DNA from 4 places in the Thauera mechernichensis genome. Region 4 is predicted to be linked to each of the others. Evidence: predicted binding sites of a transcription regulator. Region 4 holds the regulator's gene; each other region holds the start of a gene.
What was found. Region 4 encodes FNR, which switches genes on or off when oxygen is low (the NO sensors DNR and NnrR bind a similar motif). Its sites were predicted from a motif close to TTGANCTAGNTCAA; they were not measured.
Positions count from the first base shown of each region.

Region 1: the regulator FNR is predicted to act here: its motif matches at 1,771-1,784, upstream of P7F68_RS09270 (nitrite reductase).
Region 2: the regulator FNR is predicted to act here: its motif matches at 2,085-2,098, upstream of P7F68_RS08155 (nitrite reductase).
Region 3: the regulator FNR is predicted to act here: its motif matches at 2,001-2,014, upstream of P7F68_RS07525 (cytochrome c oxidase subunit 3 family protein).

Region 1 covers NZ_JARQZE010000005.1:116,214-119,816, reverse strand. Annotated here, with positions in the region: gene P7F68_RS09285 (PAS domain-containing sensor histidine kinase) at 1-375, shown strand, start outside; gene P7F68_RS09280 (response regulator) at 389-1,057, shown strand; gene P7F68_RS09275 (phasin family protein) at 1,200-1,640, shown strand; gene P7F68_RS09270 (nitrite reductase) at 1,849-3,576, shown strand.
Region 2 covers NZ_JARQZE010000004.1:294,871-298,473, forward strand. Annotated here, with positions in the region: gene P7F68_RS08145 (DUF294 nucleotidyltransferase-like domain-containing protein) at 1-918, opposite strand, end outside; gene cobA (uroporphyrinogen-III C-methyltransferase) at 1,004-1,906, opposite strand; gene P7F68_RS08155 (nitrite reductase) at 2,174-3,603, shown strand, end outside.
Region 3 covers NZ_JARQZE010000004.1:100,904-104,506, forward strand. Annotated here, with positions in the region: gene queG (tRNA epoxyqueuosine(34) reductase QueG) at 1-668, shown strand, start outside; gene P7F68_RS07515 (SlyX family protein) at 764-976, shown strand; gene P7F68_RS07520 (cytochrome C oxidase subunit IV family protein) at 983-1,276, opposite strand; gene P7F68_RS07525 (cytochrome c oxidase subunit 3 family protein) at 1,305-1,832, opposite strand; gene P7F68_RS07530 (CreA family protein) at 2,069-2,539, shown strand; gene P7F68_RS07535 (hypothetical protein) at 2,575-2,844, opposite strand; gene P7F68_RS07540 (DUF3617 domain-containing protein) at 3,034-3,555, opposite strand.
Region 4 covers NZ_JARQZE010000001.1:16,178-19,780, forward strand. Annotated here, with positions in the region: gene P7F68_RS00090 (sulfite exporter TauE/SafE family protein) at 1-276, opposite strand, end outside; gene hemN (oxygen-independent coproporphyrinogen III oxidase) at 379-1,770, opposite strand; gene fnr (fumarate/nitrate reduction transcriptional regulator Fnr) at 1,920-2,660, shown strand; gene P7F68_RS00105 (SirB2 family protein) at 2,694-3,074, opposite strand; gene P7F68_RS00110 (Crp/Fnr family transcriptional regulator) at 3,173-3,603, shown strand, end outside.

The DNA.
Region 1 (3,603 bases), on a different contig from region 4:
GAAGCGTTCAGAAAACGCACACGGCTCGATGTGGTGTTGACAACGGCCGGTGCCGAAACGCCCGGACTCGCCGCCGAGGCCCAGACCCTGCTGTTCAGGCTGGTGAAGGAGGCTTTGACAAACTGTGCCAAGCACGCATGCGCCGGGCAGGTTCGTATCGGGCTCGAGCGCGAGCCGACGCGCACGCGCCTGTCCATCGTGGACGACGGCGTAGGCTTCGAGCTTGCCCTGCTCGGACAACCGGGCAGCACGCCCGGACTTGGGCTGATCACGATGCGCGAACGCGTGGAGCTGGCAGGCGGCCAGTTCGTTCTGATGACCAAGCCTGGAGAAGGCACTGCCATACAGGTTTCCATCCCGCACCTGACTTGTTGACGGAGCGACCATCATGAAGCTTCGTATCGTGCTTGCCGATGACCACCAGATGTTCCGCCACGCCCTGCGTGCCCTGCTTGCCCGTGACAACGGCCTGGAGGTCGTCGCCGAAGCGGCGAGTGGCGACGAAGTCCTCGCTGTCGTCGCCCGCCAAGCGGTGGATCTCGTATGCATGGACGTCGCCATGCCGGGCATGAACGGCATCGAGGCAACCCGCAGGCTGTGTGCCAGCCACCCTGGCGTTCGTGTCATCGGCCTCTCGGCCTTCGCCGACCGCCAGTTCGTCATGGATCTGCTCAACGCCGGCGCCAGCGGCTACATCACCAAGGCAGAGGCTGGCGACGAGTTGCTGCGTGCGATCCGTACGGTGCAGCAGGGCCGTAGCTACATCTGCCCCGATGTGGCTGGGGCAGTTGCAGGCGCCCTGCGAGACCGCGACAGCCTCGAGACCGCGCTGCCCCGCCTCACCGCGCGCGAACGCCAGGTGCTCCAGCTCATTGCCGAGGGCTACACCTCACCGCGCATTGCCGAACGCCTGCATGTCGCCCCGTCCACCGTCGAGGTGCACAGGCGCAACATCATGCGCAAGCTCGACCTGCACAATGTCGCCGAACTCACACGTTACGCGATCACCAACGGCATCAGCCCAAGCACCGCAGGCGAGCTCTCTCGCCTGCCCTGACCTTGCCGGCGTCCGTCCCTGGCCGATGGCTACCGTGTTCACGGTATGCAGAACAGCGCGAAGCGGGTATGGGTGCGCAACGCGCATTCATATAGCATCGCCAGAACAAGCACTTTCCTGCAACGACCGTCCGGAGGCCTTCATGATCCACCAACCCAACGTCGAGAAATTCTCGGCAAACGCCCAAGCCAGCATCGAACACTTCGAGGCCTACGCACAGATCTCCCTCTCCGCCGCGGAGAAACTGCTCGCACTCAACCTCGACACCGCACGCACCTTGTGCGAGCTGGCTTCGAACAGTGGCGCACAGCTCGAATCGGGCGACCTGCGCAGCGCACTCGCGACACAGGGCGCCACCCAGAGCAAGGGCTTCGAGCACCTCACCAGCTATTTGCGTGAAGTGAGTGAGCTCTGCGTGCAGACGCAAAGCGAGGTCGTCGAAGTGGGTTCCCGCCAGTTTGCAGACCTGCAACGAACCATGCAGTCGATGTTCGAGGAGGCCGGCAAGCTGAGCAAGGTCAACCCGCTGGAGGTCATCGTACCCGCCACAACCACCGCGTCACGCACCCGCAAGGCAGCCTGACCAGGCGTACCAGCGCCCCGCTTCAAGCCCCGGCCTGCCGGGGCTTTTTTGTCGCCGCGATTTGCGTGCTTGATGATCATCAAGCACGCAAATCGATAGAAACCGCGCCAGCACTAGGGGTCCGAAAATATTGATGTCGATCAAAGCAGGGAACTTTCAGCCTGCAAGAGTGCGCCACCGAAGCAACTTTCACAGGGGTGAGCACATCATGATCGTAGGAAGTTCCAAGCATCTTCGCGCCATTGCAATCTCGGCCCTGGCTCTGGCCTGCCAGGCGGCCTTCGCCGAGGCTCCGGCCGGCCATAGTGACGCAGCAATGAAGGAATATCAGGCTGCAGGCTCGCCCTTGGCAGAGGTGCCGATGCACCATGACATCAACCCGCTCGCACCGCGCATGTCGGAGCCCGAGTTCGACAAAGCCAGCCGCATCTTCTTCGAACGCTGCGCCGGCTGCCACGGCGTGCTGCGCAAGGGTGCCACCGGCAAGGCGCTGACGCCTGACCTTACCCTCGAGAAGGGACTCGACTACCTGAAGGTCTTCATCAAGTACGGCTCGCCGGGCGGCATGCCCAACTGGGGCACCTCGGGCGTGCTCACCGACGACGAAGTCGACCTGATGGCACGCTACATCCAGCAGACGCCGCCCGCCCCGCCCGAGTTCGGCCTCAAGGAAATGGAAGCCTCGTGGAAGGTCGTGATCCCGGTGGAGAAGCGCCCCACGAAGAAGATGAACGACCTCAAGCTCGAGAACCTGTTCTCGGTGACGCTGCGCGATGACGGCAAGATCGCCCTCATCGACGGCGACAGCAAGCAGATCGTCAGCATCATCGAGACCGGATACGCGGTGCATATCTCGCGCATGTCGGCGTCGGGCCGCTACCTGTTCGTGATCGGCCGCGACGCCAAGATCAACCTGATCGACCTGTGGATGGAGAAGCCCGAGACCGTCGCCGAGATCAAGGTCGGCCTCGAGGCACGCTCGGTCGAGAGCTCCAAGGCCAAGGGCTGGGAGGACAAGTACGCCATCGCCGGGACCTACTGGCCGCCCCAGTTCGTGATCATGGACGGCGACACCCTGCAGCCGCGCAAGATCGTGTCGACCCGCGGCATGGTGGTCGGCACCCAGGACTACCACCCCGAACCGCGCGTGGCCGCCATCATCTCCTCGCACTTCAACCCGGAGTTCTTCGTCAATGTGAAGGAAACCGGCATGGTGTACTCGGTGGACTATCGCGACCTCGAGAACCTGAGCATCAAGATGATCGAGGCCGCGCCCTTCCTCCATGACGGCGGCTTCGAGTCCTCGCATCGCTACTTCATGGACGCGGCCAACGCCTCGGACAAGATCGCCGTCATCGACACCAAGGAAGGCAAGCTCGAGAAACTGGTGGACGTGGGCAAGGTGCCGCACCCGGGCCGCGGTGCCAACTTCCTCGATCCCAAGTACGGCCCGGTGTGGGCGACCGGCCACCTCGGCGATGAAACCATCTCGTTGATCGGCACCGACCCCGAAAAGCACCCGGACAACGCCTGGAAGGTCGTGCGCACGCTCAAGGGCCTGGGCGGCGGCTCACTGTTCCTGAAGACGCACCCCACCTCCAAGAATCTGTGGGTAGACACCACGCTCAACCCCGACGAGAAGATCAGCCAGGCGGTTGCGGTATGGGACATCGACAACATCGACAAGGGCTACGAGCTGATCCCGATCGGCGACTGGTCGGGCATCAAGGCCGGCCCCAAGCGCGTCGTGCAGCCCGAGTACAACAAGGCGGGCGACGAGGTCTGGTTCTCGGTGTGGAATGGTGCGGACCAGGAATCGGCCATCGTCGTGGTCGATGACAGGACGCGCAAGCTCAAGGCCGTGATCCGCGACCCGCGCCTGATCACGCCCACCGGCAAGTTCAACGTCTATAACACCCAGCACGACGTCTATTAATATCGAGGCTACCCGGAGGGCACGATG
Region 2 (3,603 bases), on a different contig from region 4:
CGCGCGCAGGTCCATGAACATGCTGCCGGTCATCACGTTCTCGGGTGTCGGTGTGGACAGCCAGCGGTTGAGCTCTTGCTTCCAAGCCCCGAGGCTGCGCCGCCAGGCGGGGTTGCGCGCCATGATGCCGCCCGAGCAAGGTGGGACGCCGATCGAAATGAGGGCGTCGATGAGCTCGTGCGAGAACGCTTCCAGACGAGCGACCTGCGCCGGATCCAGGCCGTCGTCGTAGATGATTGCGTTGTCCTGGTCGGTCGACAGGGTCTGCTCGCTACGGCCTTCGGAGCCCATCACGACGAAGGCGAAGTCCTCGGTGAGGTCGGGGAAGCGGGTGCTGCGCAGCAGGTGGATCAGGCGGATCAGCACCTGGTCGTTGAGGTTCGCGATCAGCTTGACCATGTCGCGGATCGGAATCCCGGTGCCGGACAGGTGTACGACCAGCTTCTGGATGCGTTCGTGCAGCAGGCGCAGGCTGTCGATCGAGTCCGCTTTTTCGATGTCCAGCACCAGTTGGTGCGGCGAGTGCGCCTGAAGGCGGAGGATATCGGTGTCGGTGATGATGCCTGCCAGCTCGCCCCCGGGTGTCACCACCACCAGGCGGTGGATCTTCAGCCTCGACATGCGGTAGAGCGCTTCGTACAGCACGTCGTCCTCGCCGATTACCGCCAGCGGGGCATTCATGATGTCGGCAACGTGGAGCGTATTGGGGTCGCGCCCCTGGGCGACAACCTTGTTGCGCAGGTCGCGGTCGGTCAGGATGCCCAGCGGGCGGCCATCGCCGACGACGACGACACTCGAGATATTGCGCTCGCGCATGCGCGCGACGACATCGACGACGCCGTCGGCCGCGGCACAGGTCACCACGTTGCGCTGGCAGAAATCCCTGATCGGACGGAAAAACTGGTTTTCTTCGGCCATGCGCGGGCGGTCCTGATTGCAGTCGATGGGGTTGTCATTATAACCCCACCCACATCATGGAGACCCCGCCGCGCTTGTGCTTGTATCAGGCGGTGGTTGCAAGCGTCTGGGTGAGCAGCATGCCCGGGTCGATGGAGATGACCTCGCCGACCATGATCAGTGCCGGCGCGCGAATGCCGCGCTCGCGAACGTCATTGGGCAGGTCGGCAAGGGTGCTATGCACCCCGCACTGTGCTGGGGTGGTGGCGGCGTGGATCACCGCGGCGGGTGTCGTTGCCGGCAGCCCGTGGGCAATCAGTTGTGTGCAGATCGCCTCGAGCGCGCCCAGCCCCATGTAGATCACCAGCGTCTGACGCGGGCGCGCAAGCGCCGGCCAGTCGAGATCGACCGTGCCGTCCTTGAGGTGGCCGGTCGCGAACACCAGGGTCTGGGCGTGTTCACGGTGGGTAAGAGGAATCCCCGTACAGGATGCCGCACCTGCCGCCGCGGTGATTCCAGGCACGATCTCGCAGCGGATTCCGGCCGCCTGCACCGCCTGCATCTCCTCGCCGCCGCGACCGAAGATGAAGGGGTCGCCTCCTTTGAGACGCACGACGTCCAGGCCCTCGCGTGCCAGGTCGACGAGCAACTGGTTGATTGCATGCTGCGGCAGCGCATGGTTGCCGGCTTCCTTCCCGGCATAGACACGGCGTGCCTTAGGCGGGATGAGGTCCACGATGGCGTCGCCGACGAGGTGGTCATATACGACCGCCTTGGCGTTGGCGATCAGGCGGGCCGCCCGGAGCGTGAGCAGCTCGGGGTCGCCGGGACCTGCGCCCACCAGATGCACCTTGCCGACTGCCGATGGCGCCTGGTCCAGGGATGCGGGTGCCGCACCCGACGAGTCGCCGCCGCGGCCTCGTGCCGGGTTGTCGCCGGGTGCCCGGGATGAGCGGCTCGTGCGACGGCTTGCCAGCGCGGCGGTGGGAGTGTGGTGAGCTGCATACATGGTTGTGACTCCGGCGAGGCGTGTATTAGGGGCAGTCTGTGCTTGCGAGATCGGTGCCGGAGCGGCTTTCCGGGCACCTGCCCGTGTCATGCAACGGGCTTTCTTCGGGCCATAAACCCCCTGTACAGGAAGGGTTTCGACCGTGTCGCAACTTTATCCTTACGCCTCATGTGGAAAATTAATTCACATCAAGGATCACGAACTGCCTCGAAAACCATACTGCCGTCACCGTGTTGTTTCACATCCCGTGTCGTAAAGGAGAGGGAAATGCAAAACAAGAGCTTGATCGGTAAAACGCTCGCCATGGCAATCCTGCCGCTGGCGATGAGCAGCGCCTGGGCGCAGGAAGCACCCAAGCTGACTGCCGAGGAAATGGAGCAGGGCAAGCTGATCTACTTCGAGCGCTGTGCCGGCTGCCACGGCGTGCTGCGCAAGGGCGCCACCGGCAAGAACCTCGAGCCGGCCTGGAGCAAGACCATGCCCGACGGCACGAAGATGGAAGGCGGCACCCTCAAGCTGGGCACCGACCGTCTCGAGAAGATCATTGCCTACGGTACCGAAGGCGGCATGGTCAACTACGACGACATCCTCACGCCGCAAGAAATCAACCTGATGGCGCGCTACATCCAGGTCGAGCCGCCGATCCCGCCCGAGTTCTCGCTCAAGGACATGAAGGACAGCTGGAAGCTCATCGTTCCGGTTGACAAGCGTCCGACGAAGCAGATGAACAAGGTCAACCTGAAGAACGTGTTCGCGATCACGCTGCGCGACGCGGGCAAGCTGGCCCTGGTCGATGGCGACACGCACAAGATCTGGAAGATCCTCGACACTGGCTACGCGGTGCACATCTCGCGCCTGTCGGCCTCCGGCCGCTACGTGTATACCGTCGGTCGCGACGGCCTGACCACCATCATCGACATGTGGTTCGAAGAGCCGACCACAGTCGCCACCGTGCGCCTCGGTTCGGATGCCCGTTCGGTCGATACCTCGAAGTTCAAGGGCTACGAGGACAAGTACCTGATCGGTGGTACCTACTGGCCGCCCCAGTACTCGATCATGGATGGCGAAACCCTCGAGCCGATCAAGATCGTGTCGACCCGTGGCAACACTGTCGATGGCGATTACCACCCCGAGCCGCGCGTGGCCTCCATTGTGGCCTCGATGACCAAGCCGGAGTGGGTGGTGAACGTGAAGGAAACCGGCATGATTCTGCTGGTGGACTACAGCGACATCATGAACCTGAAGACCACCCAGATCGATTCCGCCAAGTTCCTGCATGACGGTGGTTGGGATGCCTCGGGTCGCTACTTCCTGGTCGCCGCCAATGCGTCGAACAAGATCGCTGCGGTCGATACCAAGGAAGGCAAGCTCGCCGCCCTGGTCGACACCGCGAAGATCCCGCACCCGGGTCGTGGCGCCAACTTCGTGCATCCGCAGTTCGGTCCTGTCTGGTCGACCGGCCACCTCGGCGATGCCGTCGTTTCGCTGATCTCGACGCCCTCCGATGAAGCCAAGAACGCCAAGTTCAAGGAGCACAACTGGAAGGTCGTCCAGGAGCTGAAGATGCCGGGCGCTGGCAACCTGTTCGTCAAGACGCACCCGAAGTCGAAGCACTTCTGGGCTGACGCGCCGATGAACCCGGAGCGTGAGATCGCCGAGTCGGTGTTCGTGTTCGACATGAACGATCTGACGAAGGA
Region 3 (3,603 bases), on a different contig from region 4:
ACCGCGTATTCACCGATTCCGCCCCGGTGCTGGAGGTGGAGCACGCCAGCCGCAACGGACTCGGATGGCGCGGCAAACATACCCTGCTGCTCGATCGCTCGGCGGGTTCGTGGTTCTTCCTCGGCGAGATCTTCACCGACCTGCCGCTGCCGGTGGACGAACGGCTCGAGCCGCACTGCGGCCGCTGCACGGCCTGCATCGACGCCTGTCCCACCGGCGCCATCGTCGCGCCCTATCGTGTCGATGCGCGGCGCTGCATCTCGTACCTGACCATCGAGTTGCAGGGCGCCATACCGGAAGCGCTGCGCCCGCAACTCGGCAACCGCATCTACGGCTGTGACGACTGCCAGCTCGCCTGCCCCTGGAACCGCTTCGCCCAACTCAGCTGCGAGCCCGACTTTGCGCCCCGGCATCGCCTCGACAGCGCCACGCTGGTCGAGCTCTTCGCCTGGTCGGCGGCCGACTTTGCTGAGCGCACGGCGGGCAGTCCGATCTACCGTATCGGCCACGAGCGTTGGTTGCGCAACATTGCCGTGGCCTTGGGCAATGCGCCGACCACCGCCGCTGTCCTCGCTGCCCTGCAGGCACGCGCGCAGGACGACAGCGCCATCGTGCGCGAGCATGTGGCCTGGGCACTGGATCGCCATGGCGGGGCGGCGAGGGGCTAGAATCTGCGGCCCTCTCGTCTGTGGCCCTCTCGTCTGTGGCCCTCTCGTCTGCAGTCCTCTTGTCTGCAACCCCCTCCCAGGAACCGCCGCGCCTCATGGAACAACACCTCGAACACCGCCTCGAGAAGCTCGAGACCAAGCTGATGGCTGCCGAGGATCTGCTCGACGAACTCAACCGCACGGTATGGCGGCAGCAGCAGGCGCTGGAACTGCAGCGCGAGCAGCTGCGCCAGCTTGCCCAGCAGGTCAAGACCATCCAGCCCGGCAACCCGCTGCGCCCCGAGGACGAGGTGCCGCCGCACTGGTAGAGGGCGTCAGGGTATGAGCGCGCCGGTTAGGCGGGCGAGGGTGTCGCCAAACGCGCTGGTCAGTACCACCAGCAGGGGCATCCCGTAGGCGAATGCGTACACTGCCAGCCTGATGCGCTGGTGCGCGCTGCGCAGCTCCAGAAAGTGGTCGCACACCAGCCGCAGCTTGACCGCCATGACCACGGCGACCATCACGGCAACGCCCAAGCCGGCATCTGCCCGTCCGCCCAGGCCGGCCCCTGCCACGCTCAGCAGCACCAGCAGCAGCCACGCCAGGTCGACCTTGCGTGTTTCGCTCATTGTCTCGGTCCCTTGGTCGGCATTGGGCTCATCGCAGCACATAGAACAGCGGGAAGATCATCAGCCACAGGATGTCCGTCGCGTGCCAGTAGCAGGCAAAGGCTTCCAGGCCACCATGCTCGGCCACCGTGTAGGCGCCCCCGGCGGTGCGTGCCATCACCCACAGCATGCCCAGCAGTCCCCAGAACACATGTACCAGATGGGTGAAGGTGAGGTAGTAGTAGGTCACCACGAACACCCCGGCGTTGCTGTCCAGCCCGTGGCTGAAGTTCCAGCGCAGTTCGAAGATCTTGATCAAGGGGTAGCCCAGCCCGAACACGAAACCGGCCAGCAACCAGCGCAGGCAGGCCGGCTTGCGCCCGGCGCGCATCGCATGCAGCGCGCGCGCCACGCACCAGCCACTGGTGAGCAGCATCAGCGTGTACCCGGTGCCTGCAGCAAGCGACAAGCGTCCCGGCCCAGCCTCGAATGCGTCCGGGTTGTGCGCGCGGGCGATGAAATACACCGCGAACAGCAGCGCGAACTCGGTCAGCTCGCAGAAGATGCCCACCCACATGGCCTTGCTGCCGGGGATGCGGCCGGCAACCGGTGCGGTGTGGTCAGAACGATCGGGGAAAGCGAGGGCGGCAGGCACGGCAGGGGCTCGGAGCAGGGTGAGGCGGCGCCAGGGCAACACGCCCCAGGCAGGATCACCAACTGATACGCTCAACGCTACCGCGCTGCCTTGATCCAGGGTAAATCCTCGCGGCCGGTGCCATACTGGCGGCCCGCGCCAAACCGGAGTCCAGACTCGTGAAGATCATTTCCCTGCTTGCCCTCGGAGCCGTCCTGCTGGCGCCGCTGGCGCAGGCCGAAACCGTCGGTAGCGTCGACACCGCCTTCAAGCTCATCGGTCGGAACCACCAGGTGGTCGTCGAGGTGTTCGATGATCCGAAGGTGAAAGGCGTGTCCTGCTACGTATCGCGCGCCCGCACGGGCGGCGTGAAGGGCACGTTGGGCCTGGCGGAAGACACTGCCGACGCCTCGGTGGCCTGCCGGCAAGTGGGCGAGATTTCGTTCGCCGAGCCGCTGCGCAGGCAGGAGGAGGTGTTCTCGCAGAGCGCGTCGATCCTGTTCAAGAAGATCCGCATCGTGCGCATGGTCGACAGCGCACGCAACACGCTGGTCTATCTCGTTTATAGCGACAAGCTGATCGACGGTAGCCCGCAGAACAACGTCACCGCGGTGCCTGTCCCGCAGGCCGTCGCCATTCCCGTGCGCTGAGCGCGCCGCGCGCGCAGCACACGGGCTGCCGCGCTTCAGGCCGCCGCCACCTCGGCGAGGCTGCACTTGGTGACGCCGAATTCGGTACGCACCAGCAAGGGGTAGCTCGCGCCGCTGAAACGGCCGAAGTGGCCGATGTTATAGCCGACCACGCAGCCGGCGATGTGGCCGATGCGCACACGCCGGCCGACACGGTAGCCAGCGCGGATCGCACGGTTGACGGCGTGCTCGACGCTGCCATGCCAGGGGTGAGGGCAGTTGCCGCTGCGTTTGCCCTCGATTACGGAGAGGGGCTGAGTGCTCATGATGACCTCTGTCAGGGGCCTGGGGGTTGGGCCTTCAAGACCCGTAACGGCCCGCCTCGGGCGGGCTTGATGCACTTTCCCGCAGTCCCTTGCGTGCAGCAGTGACGCCCGTCACGGCGCGGCGCAATCACTCCGCCTACGGCGCACTGCCGCTACCCGGTCGTGACCAGGCTCACACCCGCCGCTGGCTCAGCGCGCGCACTGCGCGGCCAGCCACCGCCCCTCGGTCTCGACGTCGAGATCGCCGCGCGTCGAGCGCATGCTCACGCGCGTGGTGAAGTGCTCCGCGGAGTGGACGCGTGCGCGGAAGTTGCCGGTTGCGCTCGGTCCGGTGCAGCTCAGCGTGCCCGTTACCGTGTTGCCCTGCCTGGTCACGTCGCTGAGCACGCAATTGCCCTCCACCTTGCCGGAGAAAACGTTGTCCTGGCGAGCCTGCTCAGGCGTGATGCAGGTGCGCGCCGTACCGTCCGCGCCCAGGCTGACACCCCGCTGCGCCATCTGCTGCTCGACGATGCGGCGGGTGTCGGCAGGCAGGTTCTTGAGCTGCTGCTGCAACTGCGCCATGTGCGCCGACATGTCCGGCAGGCCGCCCACACTCAGGTGGGTGGAGCGGAACTCCCACAGCCCGGGGCGGATGTTGTCCACGGCGTGGGAGGAGAGCGGGAGGCTGGCGAGCGCGAGGGCAAGCAGGGCGAACCGGTGGGACGTCATGACGGGGCTTCCTGGGAGGTACCTGGGCGGCAAAAGCCCGATTATCGC
Region 4 (3,603 bases):
CATCAGGTTGGCCAGCACATAGAGCGTCATCTGCACCGGCAGCATGCCGTCGTACAGCATGCCGACCGAACCGATAAAGCCCACCGCGGCGCCGAGCGCGGTATAGGTGCCGATCCGCCCCAGGTTATAGGCGAGGTGCAGCGGCCACTGCGGCTTCCCGCCGGGCACCTGAACCTGCATGGTGAGGGCGCCGACGATGCCGCCACACATCGACACGCAGTGAGTGCCGCCGAGCAGGCCGATCAGGAAGACGGCCAGGTAACCTGTTTCGGGCATGGGGGAAGAGCGATCCGGTGCGGCGCGAGGCAAAAACGCATTTTACGCCTGCACGCCCGCAACCGCATGCGACAAATCGCCCCGCCCTCGCGATCGCGTGACTCAGATCACCCTGGAGTAGCGCGCGCGCTCACGGTCTGCGCGCAGATAGCGGTCGAACACCATGGCGACACCGCGCACCAGCAGGCGACCAGCAGGCTCGACGCTGATCCAGTCGCCCTCGATCTTCACCAGCCCGGCCTTCTGCATCTCCTGCAGGTCGGCAAGTTCCTCGGCGAAATAGGAGCGGAAGTCGATCAGGTGGGCGATCTCGATCGACTGCATGGACAGCTCGAAGTGGCACATCAGCGCCTGGATGATCGAACGCCGCAACAGGTCGTCGGCGGTAAGTTCGATGCCACGCAGGACCGGCAGCTCGTCACGGTCGAGCGCATCGTAGTACTCGTCGAGCGTCTTGACGTTCTGCGCGTACACCGGACCGATCTTGCCGATTGCCGATACGCCGAAGGCAAGCAGATCGCACTCGGCCTGGGTGGAGTAGCCCTGGAAGTTGCGGTGCAGACGGCCCTGGCGCTGAGCAACGGTGAGTTCGTCATCCGGCTTGGCGAAGTGGTCCATGCCGATATAGACGTAGCCGGCCTCGGTAAGGCGACGGATGCCGAGCTGCAGCAACTGCAGCTTGGTGTCTGCAGTGGGCATGTCGCCGCTGTTGATGCGGCGCTGCGGCTTGAACAGGCCCGGCAGGTGGGCATAGCTGTAGAGAGAGATGCGATCGGGCGAGATCTCCAGCACCTGCTCGAGGGTACGGTTGAAGCTGATCACGTTCTGCTTGGGCAGACCGTAGATCAGGTCCATGCTCACGGACTTGAAGCCCGTGGCACGTGCCGCGTCGATGACGAGCTTGGTCTCGTCATAGCTCTGGATGCGGTTTACCGCCGCCTGCACATCTTCGGCGAAGTCCTGCACGCCAACGCTCATGCGGTTGAACCCAAGCTCGGCGAGCAGTTTCACGGTGTCGAAGTCGACCTTGCGCGGGTCGACCTCGATCGAGTATTCGCCATTGGGAACGAGCGTGAAGTGTTCGCGCACCGCGGCCATGAGCTCGCGCATCTCGTCATGCGACAGGAAGGTCGGCGTTCCCCCACCGAGGTGGAGCTGCGTGACCTGGCGGCTGCCCTCCAGGCATTCCGCCTGCATCGCGATCTCCTTGGCCAGGTATTTCAGATACTTGGCCGAGCGCCCATGATCCTTGGTGATGATCTTGTTGCAGGCACAGTAATAGCAGATCGTGTTACAGAAGGGGATGTGGAAGTATAATGAGAGCGGTTTGCTGACGCCGCCGACCGCCCTTTTTGCGAGCCAGGCCTTGAGCGCATCGGCGTTGAAGGCCTCGACGAAGCGGTCCGCTGTCGGATAGGACGTGTAGCGCGGTCCGTTGATGTCGAATCGGCGGATGAGTTGCGGATCGAAGATGAGTTGGTTCTGGCTTGTCATGATCTTGCTGCGGCAGTGTGTGCCAAACAATGGCAGATCGCCGCGTTTTTTTGGTTGACGTGGGTCAACGGGCGTGATGTGTTGCCCGATCGAACCACTCCTGAGCCAGGTCTGGCGTCTTTTGTCGGGGAAGCAGGATTATCGTGCAGATGAGGGCGAGCGTGCCAATTACCGTGAACGGGCTCAAGTCTGCCTGTTCGCAGTGCAACCTGGTCGAGTTGTGCCTGCCCTTCGGGATGTCCGACAGCGAGTTGAACCGCCTGGACGAACTCGTTGGCGCGCGGCGCAAGGTCAAGCGCCAGCAAAGCCTGTATCGTGCGGGCGATCCGTTCGAGGCGATCTACGCCATCCGCGCCGGTTCGTTCAAGACCGACGTGCTGCTCGAAGACGGCCGCGATCAGGTGACCGGCTTCCAGATGACCGGAGAGATTCTCGGCCTCGACGGCATCAGTGCAGAGTCGCATACCTGCAATGCGATCGCCCTCGAGGACAGCGAGGTCTGCGTGATCGCCTATGACAAGCTCGAGCAGATGTCACACGAAGTGGAAGGCCTGCAACTGCAGTTCCACAAGGTGATGAGCCGCGAGATCGTGCGCGACCACGGCGTGATGATGCTCCTCGGTTCGATGCGCGCCGAGGAACGGCTGGCGGCGTTCCTTCTCAACATGTCGCAGCGCTTCAATGCGCGTGGCTTCTCGGCGCAGGAATTCCACCTGCGCATGACGCGCGAGGAGATCGGTTCCTACCTGGGGCTCAAGCTCGAGACGGTGTCTCGCGCTTTCTCCCGCTTCCAGGACGAAGGGCTGATCTCGGTGCAACAGAAGCACGTGCAGTTGCTCGATCCCACCGGGCTCAAGCGCCTGATCCAGCACCAGCACGGCGCGCGCTGACGCTGGCCGCCCCGCCTCGACGGCCGCCATTGTTCAGGCAAGGAAGCCTGCGGGATTCTTGGTGAAGGCGACCGACACGATCCATACGTACACGGACAGGGCGGCCGCAAAGGCGCCCGCACGCACCGGCTTGGTCGGGCCGCGCTTGAGTGCAAGCGTGCCAAGCAGCACGTATGCAACCAGGCCACCGACCTTGGCGGTCACCCAGTCGGCGGCAAACGGGTACTGCGCGATCATGACCGCCAGCGTGATCGCTGACAGCAGCAGCAGGCTGTCGATGATGTGCGGCAACACACGGGTGAGCCGGTGCGAGAGCATCGAATTGCCCGTCAGCATCCACATGCCGCGCAGCAGGAAACCCGCTGCGCTAAGCACGACGCAGACGACGTGAACGTGTTTGATCGCGTAGTACATCCTTTCTCCTTGCAAGGGCTGGCAAGCTGCCGGTCTCGGGGCGACAGGTATTGTCGCCCGTCTCGGGTAAGATTACGAATCGTTCCGGAGCCAAAGCAATGTCCCAGCACCCCCATGTCGACATCCCTGCCCTGCTGCATCGCATCCCGCTGTTCAGTGAGTTGTCGGAGTCGGATATCCAGCGTGTGTCGCGCTACACCCGCGATCGGCATGTCGGCAGGGGCGAAGTGCTGTTCCAGCGCGGCGACCAGCCCCACGGCTTCTATTTCGTCGTATCGGGCCAGATCAAGCTGGCCTTCTCGTCGCCACAGGGCACCGAGAAGGTGGTCGAGATCGTGGGTGCGATGCAGAGCTTCGGCGAGGCGGTGATGTTCATGAACCACCCCTACCCGGTCTTTGCGGAGGCCTTGTGCGACACGGTGCTGATCCATGTCGGCCAGGCGGTCGTGACCGAACTCATCGACCAGGATTCAACCTTCGCTCACAAACTGCTGGCCGGCATGGCGATTCGTCTGCACAGCCTGATCCA